DNA from 3 places in the Arthrobacter sp. yr096 genome. Region 3 is predicted to be linked to each of the others. Evidence: riboswitches for the same ligand, from Rfam matches in the RefSeq annotation. Region 3 holds a riboswitch; each other region holds the start of a gene.
The links. A riboswitch is a leader RNA that binds a small molecule or an ion and turns the genes downstream of it on or off. The one in region 3 is predicted to bind glycine.
Positions count from the first base shown of each region.

Region 1 (9,728 bases), on a different contig from region 3:
GGGCGGCGCCATGATGGTTCCCGTGGGCACGCTGGTGGTGTTGCGAGGCACCCCGAAGTCCGAGCTTCTCCGGGCCACCGCGTATCTGGTGTGGCCTGGCTTGCTGGCGCCGGTCCTGGCCCCAATGGTGGGCGGAGCCCTCACCACCTTCCTGTCCTGGCATTGGATCTTCCTCATCAACGTACCCTTGGGCCTGGCTGCGTTCATTGCCGCGCTGAGGCTGGTTCCGCGGACGCAGTTCGATTCCAAGCGCTGCCTTGACTGGTTCGGGCTCCTGCTGACCACTCTCGGTGTGGGCGCGTTGGTGGTGGGATTGGAAACCCTGGGTGGCCATGCCTCCAACGTGCTTGCCGTTGTGGTGGTGAGTGCCGGCGTGCTGTCCCTGGCCGGCGCTGTCTGGTGGATGAGTAAGGCAAGAGTGCCGCTGTTCAACCTCAGTGTCTTCGGGACCAGAACGTTCCGGGCGACGTCCACCGGCGGTTTCATTTACCGGCTGACCATCAGTTCAGTCCCCTTCCTGCTGCCCCTGATGTTCCAGGATGGCTTTGGCTGGGATCCTCTGAAGGCTGGTGTGATGGTCGCAGCGGTCTTTGTGGGCAACATCGGGATCAAGCCGGCCACCACGCCCCTGATCAGGCGTTTTGGATTCAAGCCCGTACTTGTCTTTGCCTCGTTCGCGTCGGCCGTGACGTTCGGGTTGTGCGCCTTCCTCGACGCCCAAACACCAGAGCCTCTGATCTTTGCCTTGCTGCTGTTCAGCGGTGCTTTCCGATCCATCGGATTCTCCGCCTATGCCTCCGTGCAATACGCAGACATCGTCCCGGCACAGTTGCCCTCGGCCAACGCGATCTCGGCAACACTTGTTCAGTTGGCGGCCGCGGCGGGGATCGCGGTGGGTGCCCTGTTCCTGCGCCTGTTTGAGAGCACCCATCTCTTGGGGGCGGACCAGGTGGCGGCCTACAAGGGGGCGTTCATCGCCATGGCTGTGCTCATGCTGATCAGCACTGTGGACAGCCTGATGCTTCACCGGCACGCCGGAGCTGAAGTCAGCGGTGGAGTGAAGCGCACTTAAACGCAAAAGGTCCCGGTTCGAAAACCGGGACCAATTCGCGGAGACGGGGGGATTTGAACCCCCGGTGGAGTTGTGCCCCACACTTCATTAGCAGTGAAGCCCATTCGGCCGCTCTGGCACGTCTCCAATTGCTATTGCTAGCCCACCAAGGATACGCAGAACCTACGGCCCAGCGCAAAACGCAGCTATTCTCCCGCCCATTTCGATGCTTCGCTGCGGGATGAGCCGTTCGCACGGGCGTCCACGCAGGGAACCATCGAATCGGAGCCCGGGAGAATTCGGAGCCCGGGACAAACCGGAGCCCAGCAGAACCTGTCAGTTGCTCCCGGCCAGTGAACGCCACAGGAAGTGGTTGCTCCTGGCCTGCAGTGCGGCGGCCTGCCTGTTGTCCGATGCTCCGGCATGTCCGCCCTCAAGGGCCTCGTGGAACCAGACGTTGCGGATGCCCATGGCCTGCATGCGGGCCGCCATCTTGCGTGCCTGGACGGGTCCCACACGGTCATCGGACGTGGCAGTCCAGATGAAGGTCTCCGGATAATCCACGCCGTCGTGGAGCAGGTGGTACGGCGAGAAGGTGCTGATGAACTCCCACTGGGAAGGAACATCGGGGTCACCGTATTCGGCAATCCACGAATACCCTGCGGAAAGCCTGATGTAGCGGCGCATGTCCAGGAGGGGTACCCCGCAGGAAACAGCGCCGAAGAGCTCGGGGTACTGGGTGAGCATGTTGCCCACCAGGAGGCCGCCGTTGGAGCCGCCTACGCAGCCCAACCGGCGTCGGCTGGTCACTCCACGGGAGATCAGGTCCTTGGCCACCGCAGCGAAGTCCTCGTAGGCGCGGTGCCGGTTTTCCTGCAGGGCGGCGCGGTGCCAGGCCGGGCCGTATTCGCCGCCGCCGCGGATGTTGGCCACAACGTAGACGCCACCTCGTGAGTGTGACTCTGTGCCGTCGTCGGACGCGGCGCCCAGAGTGCGGCGTTCCAGCCAGGCCCGTCCTACCGACCCGCTGTAAGCGGGCGTGCGGGAGATTTCGAAGCCCCCGTATCCGGAGAGCTGGGTGGGGTTCTGGCCGTCAAGAACCAGATCCTTGGATGCCACTTGGAAGTACGGAACCTTGGTGCCGTCAGCAGAGACGGCGAAGTGCTGTTGGACCTCGTACCCGGCTTCGTTGAAGAACGACGGCGATCGCTTCACCACTGCGTGCTGGCTGGCCACGCCGCTGGACTGCTCATCCGGATCGCGGCCCAACGTTCCCCGTGTCAGGGTGGTGGGCGTGGTGAAACCGGTTGCGACCAGCCAGAAGTCGTTGCCGGCAGGGCCCAGGTCCTCGTCGTCCACGGCGTACGCATTGACGTCGTGCAAGGGAGGGCAGGCGTCCAGCACGGTAGATGCCCATCCGCCGTCAGGATCGGGAACGGACGGATCCAGCACCCGGATCTCGGAGGACACATCCCGGAGGAGGTTCAGCAGCAGGTAGTCCTTGGTCCAGCTCCAGGACTGCAGGGAGGTGTGGGCGTCGGGGGCAAACAGCACCAGCAATGACCTGGTCCCGGCCAGGTAAGAGTCGAAGCCGGCGGCCAGCAAGGAGCCTGCAGGGTGGACAACGCCGTCAACTTCCCAGTCCTTCTGCGGACGGAACAGCAGCCAGTCACGGTGGGCGCTGATGTTCACGTCCGTGGGAACGTCGATGGCCACCCACGAATCCTCGCGGAGCAGCCAGGTGCTCCGGTTGTAGAAGTCGATGTAATCAACAGCGAAAGTACGCTCGAATCCGGGCGTCGAATCGTGGGCCACCATGGCCAGCATGTGGTCCTCGGGGATTTCGAAGAGCCGTTCAGCGTCGGCAAGGGATTGGCCGCGGCGAAGCTTCACGCCCGTCCGTGCGTAGGAGGAGCTGGTGGCGGGCAGACCTTCGGCAGTGCTGGACACCAGCAGGGTGTCGGCGTCGAGCCAGCTGACGTTGCCCTTTGCAGTGGGAAGGTCGAAGCCGCCGTCCACAAAGGTGCGGGATTCGACGTCGAACTCGCGGTGGCGGTCAGCGTCGCCGCCGTCGGGGGAGAGCGAAACCATGGCGAGGCGGTATTCGTTGCCGTCCGAAGGGCGGAGGAATCCTGCGCCGTGGAAAACCCATTCAACACCTTCGGCGGCGGCGAGTTCATCGATGTCCAGCAGCACGTCCCAGACGGGTTCGTCGGAGAGATAGCTGTCCCACGAAGTCCGGCGCCAGAGCCCTTTGGGGTGGTCCTGGTCCTTCCAGAAGTTGTAGTAGTAGTCTCCGCGCTTGTTGACCATGGCGATGCGGTCAGTTGAATCGAGGACCTCCAGGATGCCGGCCTCGACGGCCTCGTACTCGGCATCCTGCAGCAAATCCTCGGTGCGCGCGTTCTGTTCGCGGACCCACGCCAGCTGTTCCTCGCCGTGGATGTCTTCGAGCCATACGTTTTCATCCGTGGGTTCGGGCGCGACGTCCGCTGCGTGGCGCGGCCCGGAGGCCGTCGCGGTGTCATTCCGGCGAAGGGGCGTCTGATCAGCTTCTGTGGTGGTCATGGCCCCATCCAAGCAACAGTGTTCAACGGTAAGCAAGTCACGCAGAAGTTAGGCTTGAGCGTGGCTACATCCCAAACCAACCGTGTTGCCCTGCTGGGGGCAGGCCCTCGGGGCACCAGCGTCCTTGAGCGGTTGCTCGCGAATTGGGCGGCGGAGCGCGTTGAAGGCAGCACGCTGCGTATTGACGTCGTGGACCCTTACCCGGCGGGTTCAGGCCACGTGTGGCAGCCGGAGCAGTCACGCCTCTATTTGATGAACACTCAGTCGTTTTACCCGACGCTTATCCCCGAGGACCCCAGGCTCGCACCGCCGCTGGCGGGTGGTTCGTTCGATCAATGGCGCGAGGCCCGGCGTCGTGATGGCGTGGGACTCAACGACGCCGAAAAGGCAGAGCTGGCGACGCTCGAGTCAGATAACTTCCCCAGCCGTGCGCTCTACGGCCGCTACTTGCGCCAAACCCTGGAAGGGTTGCTGGAACGGCTGCCCGATGGCGTCGAGGTCGCCTTCCACCGGACGCTCGCCGTTGCTGCGCGTCCCGCTGCGGACGGGTTCGACGTCGAACTCGCCAGCGGCGCGACGCTCACCGTCGGTTCCGTGGTCCTGGCGCTGGGCCACATCGAGTCGCGGTTGAATCCCGAGCAGCGGTCCTTTAAGAGGGCGGCCGATGAGCAGGGTTTGCTGTATTTCCCTCCGGCGCCACCGGCGGACGTGAACTGGCAGGGTGTGCCGGACAATGAGCCCGTGCTGGTCCGGGGCATGGGTTTGAATTTCTTCGACGTCATGGGCCAACTCACGGAAGGTCGCGGCGGAAAGTTCGTTGAGGCAGGCTCGCCGGGGGCAGGTGTCCTGGAGTACCGGGCGTCGGGTCGGGAGCCCAGGATTATCGCTGCCTCCCGCCGTGGCACGCCCTACCGGGCCAAGGCAGGGCTGGCAGGCTACTACCCCAGCAGCATCACCATGCGTTACTTGACCGAGGACGCCGTGGACCGGTTCCGGGCGGCCGGAATCCAACCCGGCTTCGATCACGACCTCTGGCCCCTCCTGCACCGCGACGCGCTGTGGGCCTACTATTCCACCCTGGCCCGGTCCCAACCCGCGGCCATCAAGGACCCGGCGCAGTTCCTTGCGGATCTGGAGGACGCCCTCCAACCACATGCGCATACCACCGCGAAATGGGAAAGCGATGTGGGAGACCTTGTTGAAAAGCACGTCGTCGCCTCCCGCCGGCTGAATCTCCGTGGCCTTGCCGCGCCGCTGGCCGGCCGGTCCTTCGCATCCCGGCGTGAGCTGGATGCGGCCATCACGGCGTACCTGGATGATGATGCGCGGCGATCGGCTTTGGGCGAAGCGGACCCCGTCAAGATGGCCATTGGTGCCCTCCATACCGGCCGGGCAATCCTCAAATCCGTGGTGGCTGACGGTGGTATCACCGACGAATCGTGGCTGGCAGGGCTGCGCGGCTGGTTCGAATCCTTCGTCGAAGGTCTGGCCAGCGGGGCGCCTGCGCTGCGTTCGGAACAGCTGGCCGCTTTGGCTCGTGCCGGCGTCGTAAGTTTTGTTGGACCGGACCCGAAATTCAGTGTGGACCGGGGCGCCAAGGTGTTCCGGGCCGTTTCGCCGTGGGTGGATGATGCGCCCGTTGAAGCCCGGACTTTGATTGAGGCGATGTCTCCCGCCAACCGCGTGGGCATCAACCTCTCGCCGTTGCTGGAGCAGCTCATGGCGGACGGGCTGGTGCGAACCAAGATCATGATGGGTGCCGAGGGCACGCCGATGCAGACCACTGGTCTGGATGTTGAACCGCACCCGTACCGGCCCTTGGCGGCCAACGGATCGGTCACCGAAAGAATGTACGTTCTGGGTCTTCAGTTGTCCGCCTCGCAGTGGGGAACAGCCATTGCTGCGGAAGCGAAACCCCGCACCGGGCCAGCCTACGCCAGCGGACAGCGGACCCTCCGCGATGCTGATGAGATTGCCCGTAGCATTCTGGCGCGGTAGCTCCACGGGGTTGCGGACCTGCCCCGCCTTCGTTACTGTGTGAGCTGCATCACCCCGTAGGTGGTGCGCGCTTTTGATCCGCGGCGGGAGAGTCCTGCCGGTACATCCCTTCAGGCGCCGTAGGAGCAAATCCTCCCCAGGAATCTCTCAGGCCCATGTACCGCCGCGACGAGGCAACTCTGGAAAGCAGCCCGGAACGCCGGGCTCACCGAAGGTGCAAGCAGGTCCATGCCTGCGGAAACTCTCAGGTCCATCTACAGAGCGGGGAGGAACCCGAATCTTGTGGCACCCTGTGCCGCCTGAACGATGGAGTTCCTTTGACGATTCAGCGCCCACCTTCCACTGGTAACGATTCACCGCATCTTGAGCGTCAGCTCAGCAACCGCCACATCCAGCTCATCGCCATCGGCGGAGCAATTGGAACAGGCCTCTTCATGGGTTCCGGCAAGACCATTTCCGCGGCCGGACCCTCCGTCATTTTCGTGTACATGATCATCGGCTTCATGCTGTTCTTCGTCATGCGTGCCATGGGCGAACTGCTGTTGTCCAACCTGAACTACAAGTCCTTCAGCGACTTCGCGGCAGACCTCCTGGGTCCTTGGGCCGGCTTCTTCACCGGCTGGACGTATTGGTTCTGCTGGGTGATTACTGGCATCGCGGACGTCATTGCGATCGCCGGCTACTCGCAGGAACTGTGGCCCTCGCTGCCGCTGTGGGTGCCGGGCCTGATCACCATCGGCATCCTTCTGCTCCTGAACCTGGCCACGGTGAAAGCATTCGGGGAGACCGAGTTCTGGTTTGCCCTCATCAAGATCGTGGCCATCGCGGCGCTCATCATCGTTGGCCTGTTCATGATTTTCAGCGGCTTCCAGTCCGAGGCCGGACCGGCCAGCTTCACCAACCTGTGGAGCCATGGCGGTTTCTTCCCCAACGAGTTCATGGGCTTTGTTGCCGGCTTCCAGATTGCCGTCTTCGCCTTCGTGGGCATCGAACTGGTGGGCACCACCGCTGCCGAGGCCAAGGATCCGGAGAAGAACCTGCCCAAGGCCATCAACTCGATTCCCATCCGCGTGCTCCTCTTCTACGTAGGTGCCCTCATCATCCTGATGTCGGTCACCCCTTGGACCCAGTTCGCTGCCGGACACAGCCCCTTCATCGCCATGTTCTCGCTGGCCGGCCTGGGGGCGGCAGCAACCATCGTCAACCTGGTGGTGCTGACGTCCGCCATGTCGTCGGCCAACTCGGGGATTTACTCCACGTCCCGCATGGTGTTCGGACTCGCCCAGGAAGGCGACGCTCCCAAGGTGTTCGGCGCCCTCTCCGGACGCAAAGTACCCCGCAATGCCCTGTTCCTGTCCTGCGTGCTGTTGCTGTCCGGCGTCGTCCTCATGTATGCCGGCCAGGACGTCGGCAAGGCCTTCGACATGGTGACCACGGTGTCTGCTGTGTGCTTCGTCTTCGTGTGGTCGATCATCCTGGCCAGCTATCTGGCTTTCCGGAAGCGTCGCCCGCACCTGCATGATTCTTCGGCGTTCAAGATGCCCGGTGGCGTGGTGATGGTGTGGGTGGTGTTCGCGTTCTTTGCCTTCGTGCTCTGGGCGCTGACCACCCAACCGGACACGTTGACGGCGCTCCTGGCTACGCCAGTGTGGTTCGTGATCCTTGGAGTCGCCTGGCTGATCCTCCGCCGCCGTCCGGCGCACCTGGCGCGGTACGCCGCCTTCCAAGCGGAGCTCAAGCGTGACGCCGACAGGGTCCGGGAGCCGGAACCCGCGAACAAGTAACTGTTCCCCACAGCACAAGCAGGGCCCCTCACGAAGGAACATCGTGAGGGGCCCTGCCCTGTTATGTCACAGTGAGGCTAATTAGCCCCTCAAGCATTTCTGGTACTCCAACCATGCGAAGGCGTACCGCAGCCAGCCCACGATGTCGTACCACTTGGACGGCTTCACCGGGGGAGTGCACTGCGGCGGGTTCGGGCCGCTTTCAGCCACCTTCACCAGGGCCTTCACCACCGTCCCGGATTCGACGGCGGTCAGCACCAGGGTGCCCGTGCCTGCAGAGGCCGCTGCGGGAACCTTGAGGTTCACCGTGGCCGCACCAGCTGTGACCGGGACGGAACCCAGTGCAACAGCCGCGCCCTTGCTGTCTACGAAGACGGCATTGAGCGATGCGTTTACCGGGCTTCCGATGGAGGTCAGGTTGAGCTTGGAGACGGCCAGCGTGATGGACTCTCCGGGCTTGACCTCAGCCGCCGTGGAGTTGGCCACGGCAACGGAACGGCGCGCGAAGTCCGGGGACACGGGCTTGTGCGCCTGCAGGTACTTGATCCACGCGTCGCGGTCCACCAGGCCGGTGTCCTTGGTGTTGCTGCCTTCTTTGAAGACCCGGAAGTTGTCACCGCCGGTAGCAAGGAAGCTGAAGGTGCCGATCCTGTACTGCCTGGCTGGATCAATCACTGCACCGTTGACCCAGATGCCGGTGATCCGGTCACCCGACGGGCGTGCGGCGTCGTAGGTGTAGTTGACGTTCTTGGATAGCCCCAGTTGCTGGTACGGGCGGCTGGGAACGGTGCCGTCCGGGTTGGTCTGCCACTGCTGCTCCAAGAGCGTCTTGACCTGCGCGCCCGTCAGGGACGTGGTCCAGAGGTTGTTCACGAACGGCAGGACCGCGTTGGCCTCGGCGTACGTGATAGTCCCGTCCGGTGCGTAGTAGAGCTCGTTGCGAAGGCCGCCGGGGTTGACGACGCCGATCTCCGCCGCTCCCAGTTCAGGCGCCTTGAGCGTGTCAACCAGAGAGTCCGCCACGAGGTTGCCCAGGGTGGACTCGCTCGCGCGGTCGTCCCGCTTGGGGGCGCCGCCGGCGGGGTCCGGGGTAAAGGCTGTAGTGATATCAGCCGTCACTGCACCCACCGGCTGGTTGCCGATCTCTGCAGCCTGTGCGAGGGCCCTGTCCACGATCGTCTTCACTGCCGCCACCCGCGGGTAGGCAGCAACAAGGCTTTCGGCGGTCTCGGTGGTCCGGTCCACCACGGCGGCCTTGTAGGCAGTCACTGTTTTGCTTGCCGTGTCCACCGTAAGGGTCACGCTGCCCACGTTCTCGCCATAGTTGCCGGTCTGGACGATGGGCCGGGTCTTGCCGGTGGGCTGGCCGATGGCATCAAGAATCGGGGCGTCCCAGGCGTACTCCTTATGGGTGTGCCCGGTGAAGATCGCGGCGACGTCAGGAGTGGTTTGGTTGACGAGCTTTGCGAACGGCCCACCGGCAGCGACTTCCTGCTCCAACGTGGCACCCTCGGGGGTGCCGGAAGCGGCGCCGTCGTGGTTTTCCACAATGATGAGGTCGGCCAGGTTTTCAGCCTTGATCTTCGCGGCCACCCGGTTGATGGCCTCCACAGGATCGCCGAACTCAAGGTCGGTAATTCCGGCCGGGGTTACCAATGACGGAACTTCCTGGGTGACGGTACCGATCACGGCTACCCGCATGCCGTTCATGTCCAGGACCTTGTACTCAGGCAGGACAGGAGTGGTGGTGCCCTTCTGGTAAACGTTGGCACCCAGGTAGGCGAACTTCGCGTTGCTCCCGCCGGCAACAACGCGATCCCGCAGGTCCGCCCAGCCGCCGTCGAACTCGTGGTTGCCCACAGCGGAGGCCTTCAGTTCCAGCGCGTTCAGGACGTCAATGGTGGGCTGGTCCTTCGCCACGGAGGATGCGAACAGCGAAGCGCCGATGTTGTCGCCGGCGGAGATGAAAGCGGTAGCGCCAGGGGCGGCGGCCGCACGGAGCTTCTCCACGGTGCCCGCGAAGAGCACCGTGTTGGAGTCGATCCGGCCATGGAAGTCGTTGATGCCCAGGAACTGCAGGTCAACAGTGGCCGGTGCGTCGGGAGCCAGGTTCAAGCCCACCACCACGGGATCGTGGTCGCTGGCACGGAACTCGTCCGCGGCATAGTAGTTGGTCACATTGTTGTTATACCTGCTGTATTCCAGCGCCACGGACTCCACGGAGTTGATGTTCCAGATGTCGGTTCCGGTCACCACTTTGTGGGCTGCGGGTGAGGCCAGGATGTGGTCCAGGGAACCCACCATGCCACCAAACAGGTAAGAGTGCT
Region 1 is NZ_FNYI01000009.1:54,576-64,303, reverse strand. It holds gene BMY91_RS19610 (MFS transporter) at 1-1,072, shown strand, start outside; tRNA gene BMY91_RS19605 (tRNA-Ser) at 1,111-1,198, opposite strand; gene BMY91_RS19600 (prolyl oligopeptidase family serine peptidase) at 1,388-3,619, opposite strand; gene BMY91_RS19595 (FAD/NAD(P)-binding protein) at 3,680-5,617, shown strand; glycine riboswitch at 5,692-5,790, shown strand; gene cycA (D-serine/D-alanine/glycine transporter) at 5,935-7,401, shown strand; gene BMY91_RS19585 (ExeM/NucH family extracellular endonuclease) at 7,483-9,728, opposite strand, start outside.
Region 1: linked by a shared signal. The riboswitch ahead of cycA (D-serine/D-alanine/glycine transporter) and the one ahead of gcvP (aminomethyl-transferring glycine dehydrogenase) in region 3 are both predicted to bind glycine.

Region 2 (9,728 bases), on a different contig from region 3:
ACTTACCCGGCTGGGCAAGACCAACCAGCGCGTTAAGGTTCGCACCGTCAACGTACACCTGGCCGCCGGCTGCGTGGATGGCGTCGCATACCTCGCGCACATCGGCGTCGTACACACCGTGCGTGGACGGGTAAGTGATCATGATGCAGGACAGGACGTCCTTGTTCGCCTCGATCTTGGCCGTCAGATCCGCGTGATCGATGGTTCCGTCAGCAGCCGTAGCCACCACAACAACCTTCATGCCGGCCAGCACTGCTGAGGCAGCATTGGTCCCGTGGGCCGAAGCCGGGATCAGGCAGACAGTGCGCTGCTCGTCGCCACGGGACAGGTGGTAGCCGCGGATCGCCAACAAGCCTGCGAGCTCGCCCTGCGAACCGGCGTTGGGCTGGATGGAGACCTGGTCGTAGCCGGTGATCTCCGTGAGGTCCGCTTCAAGATCCTCGATCAGTTCACGCCAACCCGCCGTCTGGTGGTCAGGAGCGAACGGGTGGATCGAGGCGAACTCCGGCCAGGAAATGGCTTCCATCTCAGCAGTCGCGTTGAGCTTCATGGTGCATGAACCCAACGGGATCATGGTGCGGTCCAGCGCGAGGTCCCGGTCTGACAGCTTGCGGATATAGCGCAACAGCTGCGTCTCGGAACGGTGCGTGTTGAACACCGGGTGCTGCAGGAAATCGGAGGTGCGGACCACGGATGCGGGCAGTTCGAACCCGGAGGCGTCCCCCACTGGACCGGCCCCGAAGGCAACGGCCACTGCGGAGAGGACTTCCGGCGTCGTGGTTTCATCAACCGAAACGCCAACGGTGTCGGCGTCGATCAGCCGCAGGTTGATGCCGCGGGCTTCGGCGGCGGCGATGACCTTGTCCGCCTTGCCGGGAACGCGGACGGTGAGGGTGTCGAAGAAGGCCTCGGACACGAGTTCGCGGCCAGCCTTTTGCAGGGTCGAAGCCAAAACGCGGGCGTGTCCGTGGACTGTTTCGGCGATCGCCTTCAGGCCCTCGGGACCGTGGTACACGGCGTACATCGAGGCGACGATCGCGAGCAGCGCCTGGGCGGTGCAGATGTTGGACGTGGCCTTCTCACGGCGGATGTGCTGCTCACGGGTTTGCAGCGCCAAACGGTAGGCCGGTACGCCGGCGTTGTCCTTGGAAACGCCCACGATGCGGCCCGGAAGCGTGCGCTCCATGCCTTCGCGGACGGCCATGTAGGCAGCGTGCGGGCCGCCGAAGAACAGCGGCACACCGAAACGCTGCGCGGTACCGACGGCGATGTCCGCACCTTGCTCGCCCGGGGGCGTGATGAGGGTGAGCGCCAGCAAATCGGCGGCAACCGTGACCAGGGCACCGCGTTCCTTGGCGTCGGCGATGACTCCGGAGTGGTCAAACACACGGCCCGAAACCCCGGGCTGCTGCAGGACAATACCGTTGATGTCGCCGTCGGGAAGTCCGGCGGACAGGTCCGCAATCTCAACCTCGAAGCCCAGCGCCTCGGCGCGGCCCCTCACAATGGCGATGGTCTGCGGAAGGAGGTCGGCGTCCAGGACGGTCTTGCCGTCCTTCGCCGTCTTGTTCTTGTTGGCCCGGCGCATCAGCAGCACGGCCTCAGCTACGGCCGTGGCTTCATCCAGCAGGGAAGCATTCGCCACGGGGAGTCCGGTGAGGTCCTGCACCATAGTCTGGAAGTTCAGGAGAGCCTCAAGGCGGCCCTGGGAAATTTCGGGCTGGTACGGCGTGTAGGCCGTGTACCAGGCTGGAGCTTCCAGGATGTTGCGGCGGATAACGGGCGGGGTCACGGTGTCGTAGTAGCCCTGGCCGATCATCTGCACGGCGGTCTTGTTCTTGGACGCCAGTTTGCGTAGCTCGGCGAGAACCTGCACCTCGGTGAGGGCATCCTGGAGCTTGAGGGCAGTGTCCTGGCGGATGGAATCGGGGACGGCGACATCCACCAGACCGTCGACAGAGTCGTAGCCGATGGCCTTGAGCATGGTGTCAACGTCGGCTTGGCGACGGGCGCCGATGTGCCGGTCCGCGAAGGCGGTGGGGGTTGATTGAACAGTCAAGAGGAACTCCATGATTCAGGCGCCCAGTGAGCGCCACGATGATGTGGGGTTCCTCCCCGCTCTGTATTGGACCTGAGAGATTCCGCAGGAATGATTGCCTGCTTGCACCGTCGGTGAGCCCGGTTGCCCGGACTGCTTTCCAGAGTTGCCTAACCGCGGCGGTACATGGGCCTGAGAGATTCCTGGGGAGGATTTGCTCCTACGGCGCCTGACTGGATGTACCGGCAGGACTCTCCCGCCGCAGATCAAAAGCGTTGCGTCACCTGAGTGACACGCTTCACACCATAGCGGGTTATTTTGAGAAAGCGCAAGCAAGGTGACGTTACTGCTGCATGGCCTCGTGGATCTGCAACGCGAACCACAGCTGTGCCACGGTTGAGGTTTCACCCATGTCCAGCCCCGTCAGTTCACCGATTTTCCGGATCCGGTAGATGATGGTTTGCCGGTGCGCGAACAGGGCGGCAGCTGTCTTTTGCCACGACCGCTGCGAGTCCAGGTAAGTCCTCAGCGTGACGATGAGATCACCGTCCTGGCCCTGCTCGTAGTCGAAAATCGGTCCCAGGAGACGCCGGACCAGCGCAGTTCCTTCCTCGAAACCCGTGAGCCCAAGCCATGACGGCCCCTCCGCGTACCGGGCCAACCCCAGCTTGTTGGCCCTGGCTGAACCGAGCGCCCAGAGGGACTCCTGCAACGCCCGCTGTATAGCGCCGACGGCCGCCGGCGCACTGATCCCGATCGCGGCGTCAGTTCCTCCGCAATGGACCAGGACGTCGTCGGGCACATCGGCCGGAACCACCACGTGGAGCCTGTTGTTCCGCTTCAAGGACGCCGACGCAACCCCGTGCCGCCACAGTTCGATGTGCACGTCAGCCAGCCCGCCGCCGTCGTCCGCCACGCCGGAAGCGTCCGCTGACATGGTCGCGAGCACGAAGCCCTGGGCCGGCACGTCAAAAGCCGTCAGCCGGCTCTCCATCTCGGCCACACCCAAACGTCCATCCATGGCTTGCATCAGGAACTCGCCGGCCAAGCGGTGGCGGCCTTCCAGCGACAGGACAATGCGCGAGAGCTGCAGTCCCAACACCGTTGCGGCATGAAGAAGTACGACGGCGTCCGGGTGCGGTTCGCTGTTGGGCAGCACCACCAAGAGCGCGTTGGCATGGGTGGGGATGTCCATGGTCAGCACATGCCTGCCGCGGATCCGGTGCCACTGGAAGTTCTTTCCCGCCAGGCCCACCTGCCCGGACAACGGTGCCCACGCATCGGTGAGGAACCCGGGAAGTACCTTGCCGTCGGGATGCCAGGGGTGGAGGCAGCGGCGGTCCACCACGAAGAGTTCCGCGTCGAGTTCGGTTGATAGCCGCTGGACGAGGCTCTGCCAATGGTCCTCGGACGCTCCGGCAGTGCGGAGAAGATCATAAACGCGGGCTGTTTGGCGTAAACGGCGGGACTCTTCGAGCAGCGAAGACTCGGCAACCGAACGGGCTATGGCGATGAACGGCAGCGGATACGGGATGTTGATCAGGGGCAGCGGGAGCCGGTTGCAGGCCTCCAGGAACTCGTCCGTTAGCGGCGGTGCGTGCATCTTTTCACCGATCGCCAGTGCGCTGGCGCCACTGTCCACCAGGGCCTCGGCGAGCGCTACTTGGCCGGCTGCATCAGGGGGAATGGAGAGGCCGTTGGTCATCATGAGCTCCCCGCCGGTGACCCACTCCCACAGCCTGGGTAGGTCCGAGGTGTGCGCCCAGGTGATCCGGTTATCGGCGCCGTCCGCACCGGCAAGGAGGGTGAGGCCCAGCTGTGGCTCGGCAACGAGTTCGGCCACGGTAATTGCCATAGTTGCGCTCCGATTCCTTGCGTTGACGGCGTTCTGGCTGCCGTATCAAGCGACACTTAGACATTCGTCTAAACGCCTCGACCATTTGTAGTCAATGTAGCGCTATCCGCAGTGATCCGCGTCACCAAGAATGGAATTACTTACTTCCCGCTCAACGGCGAGCACCCCTCACCCCAAGGATCCGTCAATGACAACGCACCAGCCCATCGGCCCTGTCGACGCAACCAAAGTCCCCCGGTATGCAGGCCTCGGTACCTTCGCCCGCCTCCCCCAAATCGACCGCGTCCCGGATTACGACATCGCGATCGTCGGCGTCCCGTTCGACGGCGGAACCTCCTTCCGGCCCGGCGCCCGTTTCGGTCCTGCCGCAGTCCGCGAAGCATCCCGCCTCCTCCGTCCCGGCTACCACCCGGAGCTCGACGTTGAGCCTGTGTACGAAGCTCAGGTGGTGGACGCCGGTGACATCGCCTGCACCCCCTACGACATCACCCGGGCTGTCCGGGAGATCGAAGAGCAGGCTTTGCCTTTGATGAGCGAAGACAAGCGCCTCATTTCCATCGGTGGCGACCACACCATCGCGCTGCCCATGCTGAGGGCTTTGAACAAGGTCCATGGCCCGGTTGCGCTGCTGCACTTCGACGCGCACCTGGACACGTGGGACACCTATTTTGATCAGCCCATCACGCACGGCACCATCTTCCGCCGCGCCTTTGAGGAAGGTCTCCTTGTGGAGGACAAGTCGATGCATGTGGGAATCCGCGGACCGGTCTATGATCGCAACGATTTCCTCCGCGACCACGAGTTCGGCTTCCAGATCATCCGTTGCTCGGACCTGGACGTGATCGGCGTTCCGGCGGCCATCCAACGCGTGAAGGACAGGCTGGGAGACACCCCGGTTTACGTCTCCATCGACATCGATGTCCTGGATCCGGCCTTTGCGCCCGGCACAGGCACCCCGGAGATGGGCGGGCTCCACTCCCGGGAACTCCTGGCCCTGCTCCGCGGACTGAACGGCATCAACATCGTGGGCGCCGACGTCGTCGAAGTCGCTCCGGCGTACGACCATGCGGATATCACCACGGTAGCCGCAGCCACTCTGGTCTTCGACCTCCTGGGCCTGATGGTGAACCGCAGCAAGGCCACCACTGTTCGTGAACTGGCCTCGGCTACCAGGACCCTGTCATGAGCACCGCCCCAACAACTGAGGTTCCCCGGCTGGAGGACAAAACCATCCAGCCCATCCCGGCCAACGAGCGTCACGGCAAGGCAAGGGACCTCTTCACCATCTGGTTCGGTTCCAACATCATGATCATGACCATCGTGACCGGCGGACTAGCCACCACGGTGTTCGGCCTGGGCTTCGTCCCGGCCATCGCGGGCATCATCATCGGCAACGTCGTGGGCGGCATCTTCATGGCGCTGCACTCCGCCCAAGGCCCGCAGCTGGGCGTGGCACAGATGATCCAGACCCGTGGCCAGTTCGGCTCGTTCGGTGCCTTGTTGATCGTGGTCATCGTGGTGGTCATGTACGTCGGCTTCTTTGCCGCCAACCTGGTGTTCGGTGGCGAAGCAATGGCCGCCGTGAGCCCCGGTATCAGCGTTGACGCGGGCATCATCATCATTGGGGTGGTCAGTGTCATCGCCACGATTTTCGGCTACCGCCTCATTCACGCCTATGCACGCGTACTGAGTGTCGCCGCCGGCTTGGCCCTCCTGCTGGCCTTTGGCTGGATTCTGGTGGTCCACGGATTGCCCGGCAACTTCCTGGAGACCGGTAACTTCAACTGGGTGGGCTTCATGGGCACCATCTCCGTCTCGGCCCTGTGGCAGCTTGCCTACGCGCCTTACGTCTCCGACTACTCTCGCTACATGCCGCAAGGCACTGGCTCGGCCCCGGCCTTCTGGGCCTCCTACTCAGGCTGCGTGCTGGGAACTCTGTTCCCCATGATCCTCGGCGCCTTGGTGGGCACCCTGGCCGTGTCCATGAGCACCGGCGATGTGGAAATTGTCGGCAGCCTGGGCGCCCTGCTCCAGCCTTGGACCCTGATCATCGTGGGCATCTTCTGCCTGGGGGTCGCGGCGTCGAACGCCATGAACCTGTACTGCGGCGTCCTATGCACCCTGACCATCGGCCAGACGTTCAAGCCGAGCTGGCTGCCGCGTGCCAAGACCCGCAGCATTGCCGCGATCATCCTCTTCGTCGTCGCAGTGTCCATCGCCCTGTTCGCCCGCGACAACTTCATCCTCTTCTACACCAACTTCCTGTCCTTCCTGATGTACGTCCTGGTTCCCTGGACGGCTATCAACCTGGTGGATTACTACCTTCTGCGGCACGGCGACTACCGGGTTGAAGACTTCTTCAAGCGCGACGGCGGCGTGTACGGGCGGTTCAATTGGGTGGCCATCGGCTCCTACATAGCGGGTGCCCTGATCCAGGTCCCGTTCTCGGCAACGGCCATCTACACGGGCCCCTTGGCCGCGGCCATGGGCGGCGTGGACATCTCGTGGATCGTCGGCCTTGTGGTGGTCGCGCCCCTCTATTACGTCGCTGCCCGGGTCTTCGGCAAGAAGACAGAAGCCGCCCCCTTTCCCGCAACTGCCCTCACCCCAGACCTCATCTGATCAGCCCCCCTCATCTGACCAGCCCCTCATCTGAAAGCGAAGCATCATGACTGCCACCCAGACCCAACAGTTCACCGTCCGACGCCCTACCCCTGACCACGTCCCCAACCTGTCGCTCCCCTTGCCACCAACAGGGCACTTCATCAACGGATCCTTCGTCCCGGGATCCTCGGGCCAGTCCATCGACGTCGTGGATCCCACCACGGAGCAGGTCATCGCCTCGGTCCAGGCGGGCACCGCCGATGATGTGGACGCCGCTGTTGCCGCCGCCGTCGTCGCCCAAAAGACCTGGGCTGCCACCACCCCGAAGGAACGCGCTGATGTCCTGAACCTGATCGCCAACATCATCGAGCAGAACCGCCAGGCGTTCCAGGCCATCGAGTCGGCCAATACCGGCAAGCCGCAGGCTGTGTCTGAGGACGATGTCTCCAGCACCATCGACACCTTCCGCTTCATGGCCGGCGCCTCGCGAACGCTGACCTCCATGGCGGGTGGCGACTACGCCACAGACCACACCTCGGTGATCCTTCGCGAACCCGTGGGTGTGGTGGGCGTCATCACTCCATGGAACTACCCGCTGCTGATGGCCGCCTGGAAGATTGCGCCCATCCTCGCGGCCGGCAACAGCATTGTCATCAAGCCCTCCGAACAGACCCCGCTGTCCACGCTTAAGCTGGTGGAAGTGCTGGCCGGACGTATTCCTGATGGCATCCTCAACGTGGTCACAGGTCGCGGCCGGACGGTTGGGCAGCGGTTGTCCGAACACCCGGACATTGCGTTGGTGGCTCTGACCGGCAGCGTCGTCAGCGGCCAGGCGGTGGCCGAAACCGCCGCGAAGTCCGTCAAGCGCGTCCACCTGGAACTCGGCGGCAAGGCTCCTGTTGTTGTCTTCCCCGACGCCGACCTCCGCGCCGCCGCTGCCGGCGTGAGGAACGCAGGCTTCTGGAACGCCGGCCAGGACTGCGGCGCTGCTTGCCGCGTCCTGGTGCACGAGTCCGTAGCCGAAGAATTCACTGAGCACCTGGTCCGTGAGGTCAGCACCCTGGTGATCGGCGATCCCGAGGCGGGTGACGACGTCGAAATCGGCCCCATGATCTCGCTCCCCCACTACGAGCGGGTCAAGGAATCCCTGGCAGAAGCGCGGGCCGCAGGGCTCACCATCGCCTTGGGCGGATCGGCCCTGGAAGGTCCCGGGTACTTCATTGAGCCCACGGTCATCAGCAACGTTCCAGCCGGCGCGCACATCGCCACGCACGAGATCTTCGGACCCGTCGTTACGGTGGAAACCTTCAGCACCACCGAGGAAGCGGTGACACGTGCCAACGAGAGCCCCTACGGCTTGTCGGCCTCGGTGTGGACCAAGGATTCCAGCCTTTCCCTTCGGATTCCCAAGCAGCTGGATTTCGGCACGGTCTGGGTCAATGCGCACCTGGTCCTGGCCTGCGAGGTACCGTGGGGCGGATTCAAAGGTTCCGGCTATGGCCGCGACCTCTCGCTCTACGCCCTGGATGACTACTCGCGCACCAAGCACGTCATGATCAACCACGGCGCGTAAGCGTACAGACAAGCAACGGAGCTTTCACCATGACCACTCATGTTCCCCGGGCGGCGGCCGCACCGGCCGCCGCCACTCCCACGGTCCCCTTCACCACGGACGTTACGTGGACCAACTGGGGCGGTAACCAGAGCGCGACTCCGGCCTTCACCGTGCGGCCCAGGAATGAACAAGAAGCGCTCGACGCCGTCCGTTTCGCCATTCGCGAAGGCTTGCCTGTGCGGGCGGCCGGTTCAGGGCACTCGTCCTCACCGTTGGTTCAGACCGGCGGTGTCCTGATGGACATGTCCGGGCTCTCGGCCATCACGGGTACTGATCGGGTGGGGCGCCGGGCCCGGGCACTGGCCGGGACCACCATCAACGCGTTCGGTGATGCCCTGTGGGACAAGGGCTTGGCGCTCAGCAACCAGGGTGACATCGACAAGCAACAGATCGCTGGGGCGCTGGCCACCAGCACCCACGGCTCCGGTAAAGACCTGGGCAGCTTCTCCTCCAAACTGCGCTGGGTGAAGCTGATCAACGGCTACGGCGAGATCGTGGAGATCGGCGAAGGCCAGCTGCGCGAACTTCGCGCCGCGCAGACGGCCCTGGGTACTTTGGGCATCTTCCTGGAAGTCGAGCTGGCCGTAGAGGACAGGTACTACCTGCAGGAACAGATCACCTACCCCACCTGGGCGGAAACGGCATCCACGTGGCAGGCCGACATCGATGACAACAGGCACTACTCGTTCCTCTGGTGCCCGGAGGACGACTCCTGTGAACTCCTGGACCTCCCCGGCTCGCCGGATCACAGCATGGGTGGCCGCAGCTACACCAAGCGGTACAACGTTGCTTCGATTCAGGACGAAAGCCAGCTCTCCTCCGTGGAAGGTGCACGATTGGACCGCTCCTACCGGATCTACCCCGGAGGATTCACCACGCAGTTCCATGAACTTGAGTACTTCGTCCGCAGCGAGGATGGTTTGGTGGCCGTCGAGGCCATCCAGGACCTGATCCGCAGCAAGTATCCAGAGCAGAAGTACCCGGTGGAGGTCCGCTGGGTGAAGTCCGACGACGCCTACATGTCCCAATTCCAGGGCCGTGACAGTACCGTCATCACCCTGACCACTGAACCCGGCACCGACTACTGGCAGTTCTTCCGCGACGCCGACGCTGTCCTGCAGGACTTCGAACCCCGCGCTCACTGGGGCAAGATCCACTTCATGACCCGCAGCCGGCTGGAGCGCCTGTACCCGGAGCTGGACACGTTCATCCAGGTTCGTCGGGAGTTCGACCCCCGCGGAATGTTCCTCAACGACCACACCCGGGCGCTGCTCGCCTGATAGCCCGCCCGTCGGCCGGGGGTGAGAGAAGGCGCAAACCCTCTCTCACCTCCCGGCCCCTCCCAACAAACCCTCTCTCACCCCCCGGCCCCTCCCAACAAACCCTCTCTCACCCGATTGACACCCGCTTGAAACCGCGGGGTGGTATTTTGATCACTGCTGAGGCAGACACCCGCACCCAATCGGAGGACCATCCATGTTTAAGGGTTTCAAGGACTTCATACTTCGCGGCAACGTGATCGAGCTGGCCATTGCCGTCGTCATCGGCAGTGCCTTCACCGCCCTTGTGGCAGCCTTTACCAATCACATCATCAACCCCGTGATCGCGGCGGCCGG
Region 2 is NZ_FNYI01000004.1:5,626-15,353, forward strand. It holds gene gcvP (aminomethyl-transferring glycine dehydrogenase) at 1-2,059, opposite strand, end outside; glycine riboswitch at 2,209-2,307, opposite strand; gene BMY91_RS10945 (PucR family transcriptional regulator) at 2,382-3,893, opposite strand; gene speB (agmatinase) at 4,081-5,079, shown strand; gene BMY91_RS10955 (purine-cytosine permease family protein) at 5,076-6,515, shown strand; gene BMY91_RS10960 (aminobutyraldehyde dehydrogenase) at 6,562-8,070, shown strand; gene BMY91_RS10965 (D-arabinono-1,4-lactone oxidase) at 8,100-9,392, shown strand; gene mscL (large conductance mechanosensitive channel protein MscL) at 9,589-9,728, shown strand, end outside.
Region 2: linked by a shared signal. The riboswitch ahead of gcvP (aminomethyl-transferring glycine dehydrogenase) and the one ahead of gcvP (aminomethyl-transferring glycine dehydrogenase) in region 3 are both predicted to bind glycine.

Region 3 (9,728 bases):
GGTCGAACAGGCCGGCGGTCTTGCGGACGGCGTGGTGCTCAGCCAACTCCGAGGAGTACTTGAGGGGCATCTGCCAGCCACCGAAGTCGGTGAAGGACGCGCCGAGCTTCTTGTGCTCTTCGTAAAGAGCGGTGTGGTTCTCAGTCATGACCAGTCCTTAGTTTTCGAAGTCTTCGATCGGAGGGCAGGAGCAGACCAGATTGCGGTCTCCGGCTGCGCCGTCGATGCGGCCAACGGGCGGGAAGTACTTGTCCTGCTTGAGGTGGTGGACCGGGAAGGCGGCCTGCTCTCGCGGGTACGCGCGGTCCCAATCGGAACTTACGACGGCGGCAGCCGTGTGGGGTGCGCGGCGCAGCGGCGAGTTCTCCACGGCAAAGTCGCCGTTGGCCACCTGGTCGATTTCCTTGCGGATGGTGATCATGGCTTCGATGAAGCGGTCGATCTCCACGAGGTCTTCGGACTCGGTGGGCTCCACCATCAAGGTGCCCGCCACCGGGAAAGCCAGCGTGGGCGCGTGGAAGCCAAAGTCGATGAGGCGCTTGGCAACGTCTTCAGCGGTGACGCCGGTCTTGGCCGTCAGCTCGCGAAGGTCCAGGATGCACTCGTGTGCCACCAGTCCGCCTTCGCCGGTGTAGAGCACCGGGAAGTGATCGTTGAGGCGGGAAGCGATGTAGTTAGCAGCGAGCAACGCAGACTTAGTGGCTTCGGTGAGCCCCTGCCCGCCCATGAGCTTCACGTAGGCCCAAGAGATCGGCAGCACGCCGGCGGAACCGAAACGGGAAGCCGAAATGGGGACGTCGTTGCCTTCGGTCCAGGATGCCGCATCGCCGGGCATGAACGGCGCGAGGTGTGCCTTGGCTGCGACCGGGCCAACGCCCGGACCGCCGCCGCCGTGCGGGATGCAGAAGGTCTTGTGCAGGTTCAGGTGGGACACGTCGCCGCCGAACTTACCCGGCTGTGCCAGCCCGACGAGTGCATTGAGGTTGGCACCGTCGATGTACACCTGGCCGCCGGCCTCGTGGATGGCATCGCAGACTTCGCGGACGTCGGCGTCGTAGACACCGTGCGTGGACGGGTAGGTGATCATGATGGCCGAGAGGGCATCCCGGTGGGCTTCGATCTTGTTCTTGAGGTCAACGTGGTCGATGGTGCCATCGGGTGCGGTGGCCACTACAACAACCTTCATGCCGGCGAGCACTGCTGAGGCCGCGTTGGTGCCGTGGGCTGAAGCAGGGATCAAGCAGACGTTGCGCTGCTCGTCGCCACGGGACAGGTGGTAGCCGCGGATGGCCAGCAGGCCTGCAAGCTCACCCTGGGAACCGGCGTTGGGCTGGATGGAGACTTGGTCGTAGCCGGTGATCTCGGTCAGCTGGGCTTCGAGGTCCTTGATCAGTTCACGCCAGCCTGCGGTCTGCGAATCCGGAGCGAACGGGTGGATGGAGGCGAACTCCGGCCAGGAGATGGCTTCCATTTCGGCCGTGGCGTTGAGCTTCATGGTGCACGAACCCAACGGGATCATGGTGCGGTCCAGCGCGAGGTCACGGTCGGAGAGCTTGCGGATGTAACGCAAGAGCTGGGTCTCGGAGCGGTGCGTGTTGAACACCGGGTGCTGCATGAAGTCACTCGAGCGCTCCACGGAGGACTCCAGCGCAAAGCCTTCAGCGGCTTCGGCCACCGAAGCGCCAAAGACCGCTGCGACGTCGGCGACTACCGCCGTCGTCGTGGTTTCATCAACCGAGATACCCACAGTGTCAGCGTCGATGCCGCGAAGGTTGATGCCCTTTGCTTCGGCAGCGGCGACGATCTCCGCGGCCTTGCCGGGAACGCGGACGGTGATGGTGTCGAAGAAGGAGCCGTGGAGGACCTCGACGCCGGCAGCCTTCAGGGACGCTGCGAGGGTCCGTGCGTGGCTGTGGGCGGTTTCGGCAATTGCTTTCAGGCCTTCGGGGCCGTGGTAGACGGCGTACATGGAAGCGACGATGGCGAGCAGCGCCTGCGCGGTACAGATGTTGGATGTGGCCTTCTCGCGGCGGATGTGCTGCTCGCGGGTCTGCAGCGCCAAGCGGTAGGCGGGGACACCGGCGTCGTCCTTGGAAACGCCCACCAGACGGCCGGGCATGGAACGCTCCAGACCCTTCTGGACCGCCATGTAGGCAGCGTGCGGGCCGCCGAAGAACAGCGGAACGCCCAGGCGCTGCGCGGAACCAACAGCGATATCGGCGCCCTGCTCACCCGGAGGGGTGATAAGCGTCAGGGACAAAAGGTCGGCCGCAACGGTGACCAAGGCGCCGCGTTCCTTCGCCTCAGCGATCACGGCTGAGTGGTCGAATACGCGGCCGGAGACACCCGGCTGCTGCAGGACGACGCCGTTGATGGCACCTTCGGGGAGACCGAGCGACAGGTCGGCGACTTCAACTTCGAAGCCGAGAGCTTCGGCGCGGCCCTTCACGATGGCGATGGTCTGCGGCAGGCAGTCGGCGTCGAGGACGGTCTTGCCGTCCTGGGCGGCCTTGTTCTTGTTGGCGCGGCGCATCATCAGGACGGCCTCGGCCACAGCCGTTGCTTCGTCCAGGAGGGAAGCATTGGCGATCGGAAGCCCGACGAGGTCCTGAACCATGGTCTGGAAATTAAGGAGAGCTTCAAGGCGGCCCTGCGAGATTTCCGGCTGATACGGGGTGTAGGCGGTGTACCAGGCCGGTGACTCGAGGATGTTGCGGCGGATCACCGGAGGCGTGACGGTGTCGTAGTAGCCCTGGCCGATCATCTGGACGGCGGTCTTGTTCTTGGAGGCGAGCTTGCGCAGCTCCGCCAGCACCTCCACTTCGCTCAGCGCGTTTTGCAGCGTAAGGGCGACGTCCTGGCGGATGTCGTTCGGAACGGCGGTGTCGACCAGTGAATCAACGGTGTCGTACCCGACGGACTTGAGCATGGTCTCAATGTCGGCCTGGCGGCGGGCGCCGATATGCCGATCAACGAAGGTGGTGGAGGCAGAACTTACCGTCACGAAGGAACTCCAATACTTGGGCGGCGTTTGGGTACGCCACAGCGGCTCGGGTTCCCCCCCGCTCTGTATTGGACCTGAGAGTTTCCGCGCGTAGTTGGACAACCATCGCTTGCACCGTCGGTGAGCACAACGTCCAAGGACGCCTGCTGCTTTCCAGAGTTGCCTCGCCGCGGCGGTGCGTGGGCCTGAGAGATTCCTGGGGAGGGTTTGCTCCTACGGCGCCTGCATCACATGCCTGCAGGACTCTCCCGCCGCAGATCATAGGCAATGTTCAGTTGTGTATGACCCGGTTCAGGGCAGGCCACAAGGGTTAATTGTCCTACGCGGCGGGCGCCGCCGCAAATGGACGACGAGCTACTTCCGCAGCCGGTCCAGGACTCCCAGCAGAATGTCGACGTCGGCCTCCCGGCTTGCGTTCCCATCCTGCTGGCCGCCCTCAAACATTGCGTTGAAGTACAGGCCGTCGCCCATGTAACTGACGGCCTTCGCCACCTCCGGACCAACGTCTTCGGCCAGCACGTCCAGCCACTGCTGCTGGATGCCGGCGAACCTGCGGCGGGTTTCTTCATGGGCCACTTCGGCCAGGCGGGTGGCGGCCACGAAGGCGCGGTCCATGGGAGTGCCTGCCCAGAGGGAGGAGCGGATGAAGTACGCAGCGGAGCCGTCCGGAGCGGCCTTCATCTGTTCGATGTCCTCCTGGGCCAACTCATCCAGGCGTTCCAGCAGGGCGCTGATCAGCGACTCCTTATTGGGGAAGTGATACAGCAGCCCACCCTTGGAGACCCCGGCGCGCTTGGCTACGGCGTCCAGCGTGGCAGCCCGCTCCCCCACTTCAATCAGGAGGGCTTCATAGGCATCCAGGACAGCGTCCCGGGCAACTGGTTTTCGTGGCATGAGTACATCATTCCCTAAAGGCTTGGGGGGTTCCATTTGAAACTATACCGTCTGGACGGTACAGTTAGTGACATGTTCTCGCCGTCCTCAACCCAAGCACCCCGTTCCGCTCGTCCCGTCGTGGGCCAGGCAGCACCGTGGCTCGACTGGACGGCCCTGGCACTCCTGATGTTCCCGGTGCTGCTGGTTGCCGTCGACAACACCGCGCTCACCTTTGCCCTGCCCGAAATCGCCCGCTCCTTGGATGTGGGCGGCGTGCAACTCCTGTGGATCGTTGACGCGTATCCACTGGTACTGGCAGCGTTGTTGGTGTCCATGGGTAACTTGGGCGACAGAATCGGACGACGGCGGCTGCTGCTGATCGGCAGCACAGGCTTCGCTGCGGTGTCGGCTGCTACAGCGTTTGCACCCACCGCGGAATGGCTGATTGCCGGGCGTGCCGGCCTAGGCGTCTTCGGCGCCATGCTGATGCCGTCAACCCTGTCCCTGATCCGGAACATCTTCACCGACCCCAACCGTCGCCGGCTGGCGATCGCCGTGTGGGCTGCCGGGTTCTCCGGTGGCGCCGCCCTCGGCCCGATCTTTGGCGGCTGGCTGGTTGAACACTTCTGGTGGGGTGCCGTCTTCCTGGTGGCAGCATTCCTGCTCCTGCCACTCCTGGCTTTTGGGCGGGTCCTGATTCCGGAGTCCAAGGACTCCAATCCGGGACGCGTGGACGTGCCCAGCATCGTGCTGTCCGTGGTCACCATGGCGCCGTTCGTTTACGGCATCAAGGAATTCGCAGTGCACGGCTTCGGCGCTTCGGCTGCAGCCTTCATGGGCTTCGGCGTGGTGATGGGCATTCTCTTCGTCCGCCGCCAGCAGCGGATCGAAAGCCCCATGTTGGATGTCGCGTTGTTCAAGAACAAGGTGTTCAGCACGGCCATCATTGCCAACGTGCTGTCCCTCTTCTCCATGACCGGCTTCATCTACTTCTTTGCCCAGCACCTGCAGCTGGTTGAAGGGCAGTCCCCCATGGAGGCAGGTATCGCGATGATTCCTGCTCTCCTGGCCACGGTCATCGCGGGCCTGTTGGTGGTGCCGCTGGTGAAGCGTGTCCGGCCCGGCTTCGTGGTGGCTGCCGGCCTGACCCTGAGTGCCGTGGGGTACTTGGTAGTGGTGGTTGGCGACCACGGCAGCGGCCCCGTGTTCCTGTTGTCAGCACTGACCGTCCTGGCTGTTGGTGTGGGCGCTGCGGAGACCATCTCCAACGACCTCATCCTGGCTTCAGTACCTGCGGACAAGTCCGGAGCGGCCTCGGCTATCTCCGAAACCGGCTACGAGCTCGGATCGCTCCTGGGTACGGCCGTGCTCGGCTCCATCCTCACGGCCTCCTACCAGCACAACCTGATCATTCCGGACGGCATCTCCGAGCAAGCTGCCGGGAACTCCGGCGAAACGCTCGCCGGCGCAGTTGATGCGGCGGCGGCCCTGCCGGCCCCCTTGTCTGAGGCCTTGACCCACGCCGCCCGGACAGCTTTCGAGTCCGGCGTCCACATCACTGCGGCGATTGGGCTGGTACTGATGGCCGGCGCGGCAGTGCTCGCCGCCGTCGTACTCCGGCGTGTGCCCAAGGCGCAGTGAAAAACACAGCGCCGAAGGCGCAGTAAAACACAAAACGGGAAGGCCGGGTCGCTCAGCGGCCCGGCCTTCCTTCTGGCGTGTGCGGTCTAAACCGCGCTGTTGAGTGAGGACCCCAGGCCCAAGCCGCGGGTAATGCCCCCGGTGGTTGCTGTGGCCAGCGCGGAAAGGTAATCATTCCGACGCCGGGCGGTGATACGGGACTCGGGTTCGAACACCTGATCCGGCGTGTCAGCGTAGTGGGCGGCCAATCCGTCGCGCATGAGCCGGATGCCCTCGGCGCGCTGCTGCGATACGGCGGCGTGGGTGGAACCCAGTTCCTCGGCGAGCTCCTTCACGGAACGCCCGGCCAAGTAGATTTCCTGGATCACGAAACGCATCTTTTCCGGCAAGGCTTCGACGGCGGCACGCAGGTACTTGATCCGCTCGTCGGCCAGGACCGAGTGCTCCGGAGACGCCGCGGGCGACGCCACGGTGTCAGCGACCACTTCGTCCAGCGATGAGAGCGTTCGCGCGGCATCCACCAGCGCTGCCTCCACATGGCTGCGTTCCACGCCCAGGGCGGACGCCATCTCGGCAACGCTGGGGCTGCGGCCCAGAACGCCGGTCAAGGTCTCCTGGATGGCCATGGTTTCCTTGATCCGCTTGCGGGCCGAGCGGGTGGCCCAGTCACCAGCCCGCATCTCGTCCGCGAACGCGCCCACGATCCGCCGGCGCGCGAAAGCACCAAAAGGAACGCCCAATTCCGGATCAAAGGAGTCAGCCGATGTAATCAGCGCAACCGAGCCAACAGAAGCAAAATCATCGCGCGACAAGTGCGAGGCGCGCGCGCAAAGGTCAGAGACCAAGTAACCAACGAGCGGAAGGTGCTGCAACACCAGCTCGTTGCGCTGTTCGCGATTCAAAAGTGAGTCCCCCCATGAGACCGGATTATTGAGTTGCAAGAACCTGGAATTACGTGGTTTCAAAACGGCGCCAAGAGACCAATCACAGCGACGATTTGGGACTACGAACAGGTACGTGTTCAGTGAACATACCACCTGAAAACCACTCTGCGTGTACGCTCAACAGAAGTAACCATAAAGCCTGCCAAATCGTGATTTTGGCAGGCCATAAAAATGAAGTGGGGAACCGTGGGGGCGGACGAGCTATCGGCAACGCTGTGGCGCGAGCGGAGGCAACTTGATTTCTTGCTTTTCCTTCTCGAAACGCAGCTCCTGCACCTCCGGGCAGGCAACTGGCACCGGCTGGATTTCACTGCGGCCGAGCTCGAAAAAGTCCTCGAAAACCTCCGGTTTGAATCCCTTGCCCGGGGAGTTGAAACCGCCGGGCTGGCCTCCGAATGGAAGGCGCCGGACCATCTGACGCTTCCCTCCCTCATTTCGATCGCGCCACCGGGAATCTGGCCCGAACTCCTTGAGGACCACCGTCTCGCGATGGCCGCTCTGCTTGCGAAGATTGACGACGCCGTTGCGGCCAATGTCGCGCTGCTGCAGGCAACGCCTTCATTAGGCCGGGCCGCCCGCGAGGTTTCGGAGCTGGACGCTGTTTCGCAGCCGGACGCGGGTTCGCAGCCGGACGCGGGTTCGCAGCCGGACGCGGGTTCGCAGCCGGACGTTGGTTTGCAGCCGGACGCGTGTTCGGATCTGGCTGGATCTGATCTGGCCGGTTTCGACGACCTGGCAGTCCTCGCTCGCGACGCGAATGTTCAACGCGCCGTGGCTGCAACGCAGGGTGCCTCGCTTCCAACGCTGCGGGATTACCTGGGGCTGGGCTAAACACCCAGACCCTCTCTCACCCACCGCACCCATCCGGCCAACCCTCTCTCACCAACCGCACCCATCCGGCCAACCCTCTCTCACCCACCGCACCCATCCGGCCAACCCTCTCTCACCAACCGCACTCATCCGGCGGCGGCACGGAATAAGACGTAAGCGGCGAGTGAGACGACCGCGGCTCCCACAACAAGGGGCGTCCGGTTGCCAGTGCTTCCTTGGCCTTGTTCCTTTTCGGCACGTGCATGATTCCCGCGATGAAGAGGAACACCCCGCCCGCTAAATCCCGCGGGAAGCGCCCAACCAGGCACCAGCGCGAGAAGACCCGCGAGTCCCATGCTGACGTTGGCCATGCCGAGTTCGCGTGTGAGTTGCGTTTCCTGGGCGGTCGGGATGGCCGCACCTACGATCGCTGCGGTGAGCCCCTTGCCGGCCAGTTGGGCTACGCACGCGACCAGTAATCGTGAGCCGACACCCCAAAACACCCACCACTTGCCGAACACCAGCACGGGGTCGCCGCCGATGACGGTCATCTCAAGCACAGCAGCGACGACGGGCAGCGCCACCGTCTGCGCGATGACCACAATGAAGTACCCCCTGGGATCTAGCCCCTTTGAGTTCCGCCCGAAAGCCCCAAAATATCCATGCCGTCAATAACAGGCGACTACCCGAGGTGAGAGAGGATCGGCCAAAAACCGACGAAAGGTGAGAGAGGATCACCCAAAAACCCACCAACGGTGAGAGAGGATCGGCCAAAAACCGACGAACGGTGAGAGAGGATCACCCAAAAACCCACCAACGGTGAGAAAGGATCGGCCAAAAACCCACCAACGGTGAGAGAGGATCACCCAAAAACCGACGAACGGTGAGAGAGGATCACCCAAAAACCCACCAACGGTGAGAGAGGATCGGCCAAAAACCGACGAAAGGTGAGAGAGGGTGCTAGTCGGTGGTGGGGGCAGGGGGGCGGAGGGCTGCCAGGAGGTTCTCGGCGTCGGGACCCGTCTGGGTGGCAGCGAGGTTGGCCGCGGCGATGGCCGCTACTACTTCGCTCCGTTGGATGGACACACCCCGTGGAGCCTCGATTCCGATCCGAACGCCGTCGCCGCGCCCTTCCATGACCGTGATGACGATGTCGTCCCCGATCATGATCTTTTCGCCCGGCTTACGCGTCAGTACCAACATGCTTTCAATGTACCTTTCCTATGGCCGGTGCTGTGGCCGGATTGCCGTCCACCCAACCGACAGGGATGCCCAGCGTGTCCACCGTTTCCGGCGTCGACGTTTCCGAGGCGCCGATCACCGCGAGGGCGTCCACGGCCACGGACTCGCCGGCAAGCAGGTCCTGCAATGCCTGTATCCAGATTTTGCTGTCTTCTGCCTTGCGCCGTGCGTCGGCGACGATCCACAGCTGGTCGGCCGCGAGGCTTGCGATGTGGGCCACGGACGCCGGCACGTCACGGGGGCGGCCGAGTCCGAACGCAACCACCACGGTTTGCCCGGTCAGCACAGCTTGGGCGCGTGCCGCCGTCGCGCTGTGACGGCCTTGCACGTGGAGGTGGCCGAAGGCACTGAGCTGGCCTGCGGTGCGGACGTCGGAGCCGCCTGCCGCGATGGACATTTCCAGGGCCGGTCCCAGGGCGTCGTCGCCCAGGCCGAGGAGGACGACGAGGTTGCCGGCGCCCGTCATGGGGACAGGAATGGGGACAGGAACGGGCTCAGCGTTCGACGTCGGCAACGCCACCCCAGCCGGCATGGTGGGCGCCGGCGATGCTGGTTGGAGTTCCTTGCCCAGTTGTTCCAGCAGGCCTGCGAAGTCCGGGGATGCGGTGGAGACTGGAGCAGGGGCGGGCTTGTGAAGCTCAAGTTCGGCGGCGTCGGCACGCTCCAGGAGGGCCGCAATGGCGGGGCCATGAAGCTCGTGCGCGGGGCCATGAAGCTCGAGCGCGGGGCTGGATGCTGCGGGAGGCGGCGACTCAGTACCCGCCGAGGGAACTTCCGCCACCTCCACCGTTGCCTCGAACCTGGCTGCGGCGAACAACCCTGCAATGCCCGGATTGGTGACCTTCTCCGCAGCAACAATCCTGGCTCCTGGCCCGTACTGCTGAAGTGCTTTGGCCCTGATGGCTTCCAGGGATGCGCCACTAAGCTTGAAGCGCTTCTGCATATCGAACCACCCCCACTGTTTCGATGCGGATGTTTGCTGACGTCACTTCCCGGTACGACAGGACAGGGACTCCGCCTTCGGGAGCAGCAACCAGCCGGTGGATGGCGGGCCGCAAAGCGGGGGCGCACACCAGCACGGCTTCCCTGCCGGCAGCGGCAGCACCCTCCACCGCCGACTTAAGCGACGTGAGGACGGCGTCGAGCTTGGCTTGCCCCATGACGATTTGCGTTCCGCCTTCTGCCGGACGCATGTCCTCCAGCATGGACTG
Region 3 is NZ_FNYI01000002.1:619,759-629,486, forward strand. It holds gene gcvT (glycine cleavage system aminomethyltransferase GcvT) at 1-148, opposite strand, end outside; gene gcvP (aminomethyl-transferring glycine dehydrogenase) at 158-3,004, opposite strand; glycine riboswitch at 3,168-3,265, opposite strand; gene BMY91_RS07585 (TetR/AcrR family transcriptional regulator) at 3,359-3,898, opposite strand; gene BMY91_RS07590 (MFS transporter) at 3,971-5,521, shown strand; gene BMY91_RS07595 (sigma-70 family RNA polymerase sigma factor) at 5,608-6,423, opposite strand; gene BMY91_RS07600 (hypothetical protein) at 6,637-7,296, shown strand; gene BMY91_RS07605 (hypothetical protein) at 7,422-7,877, opposite strand; gene csrA (carbon storage regulator CsrA) at 8,236-8,478, opposite strand; gene BMY91_RS23100 (hypothetical protein) at 8,483-9,460, opposite strand; gene BMY91_RS07620 (flagellar biosynthesis protein FlhA) at 9,438-9,728, opposite strand, start outside.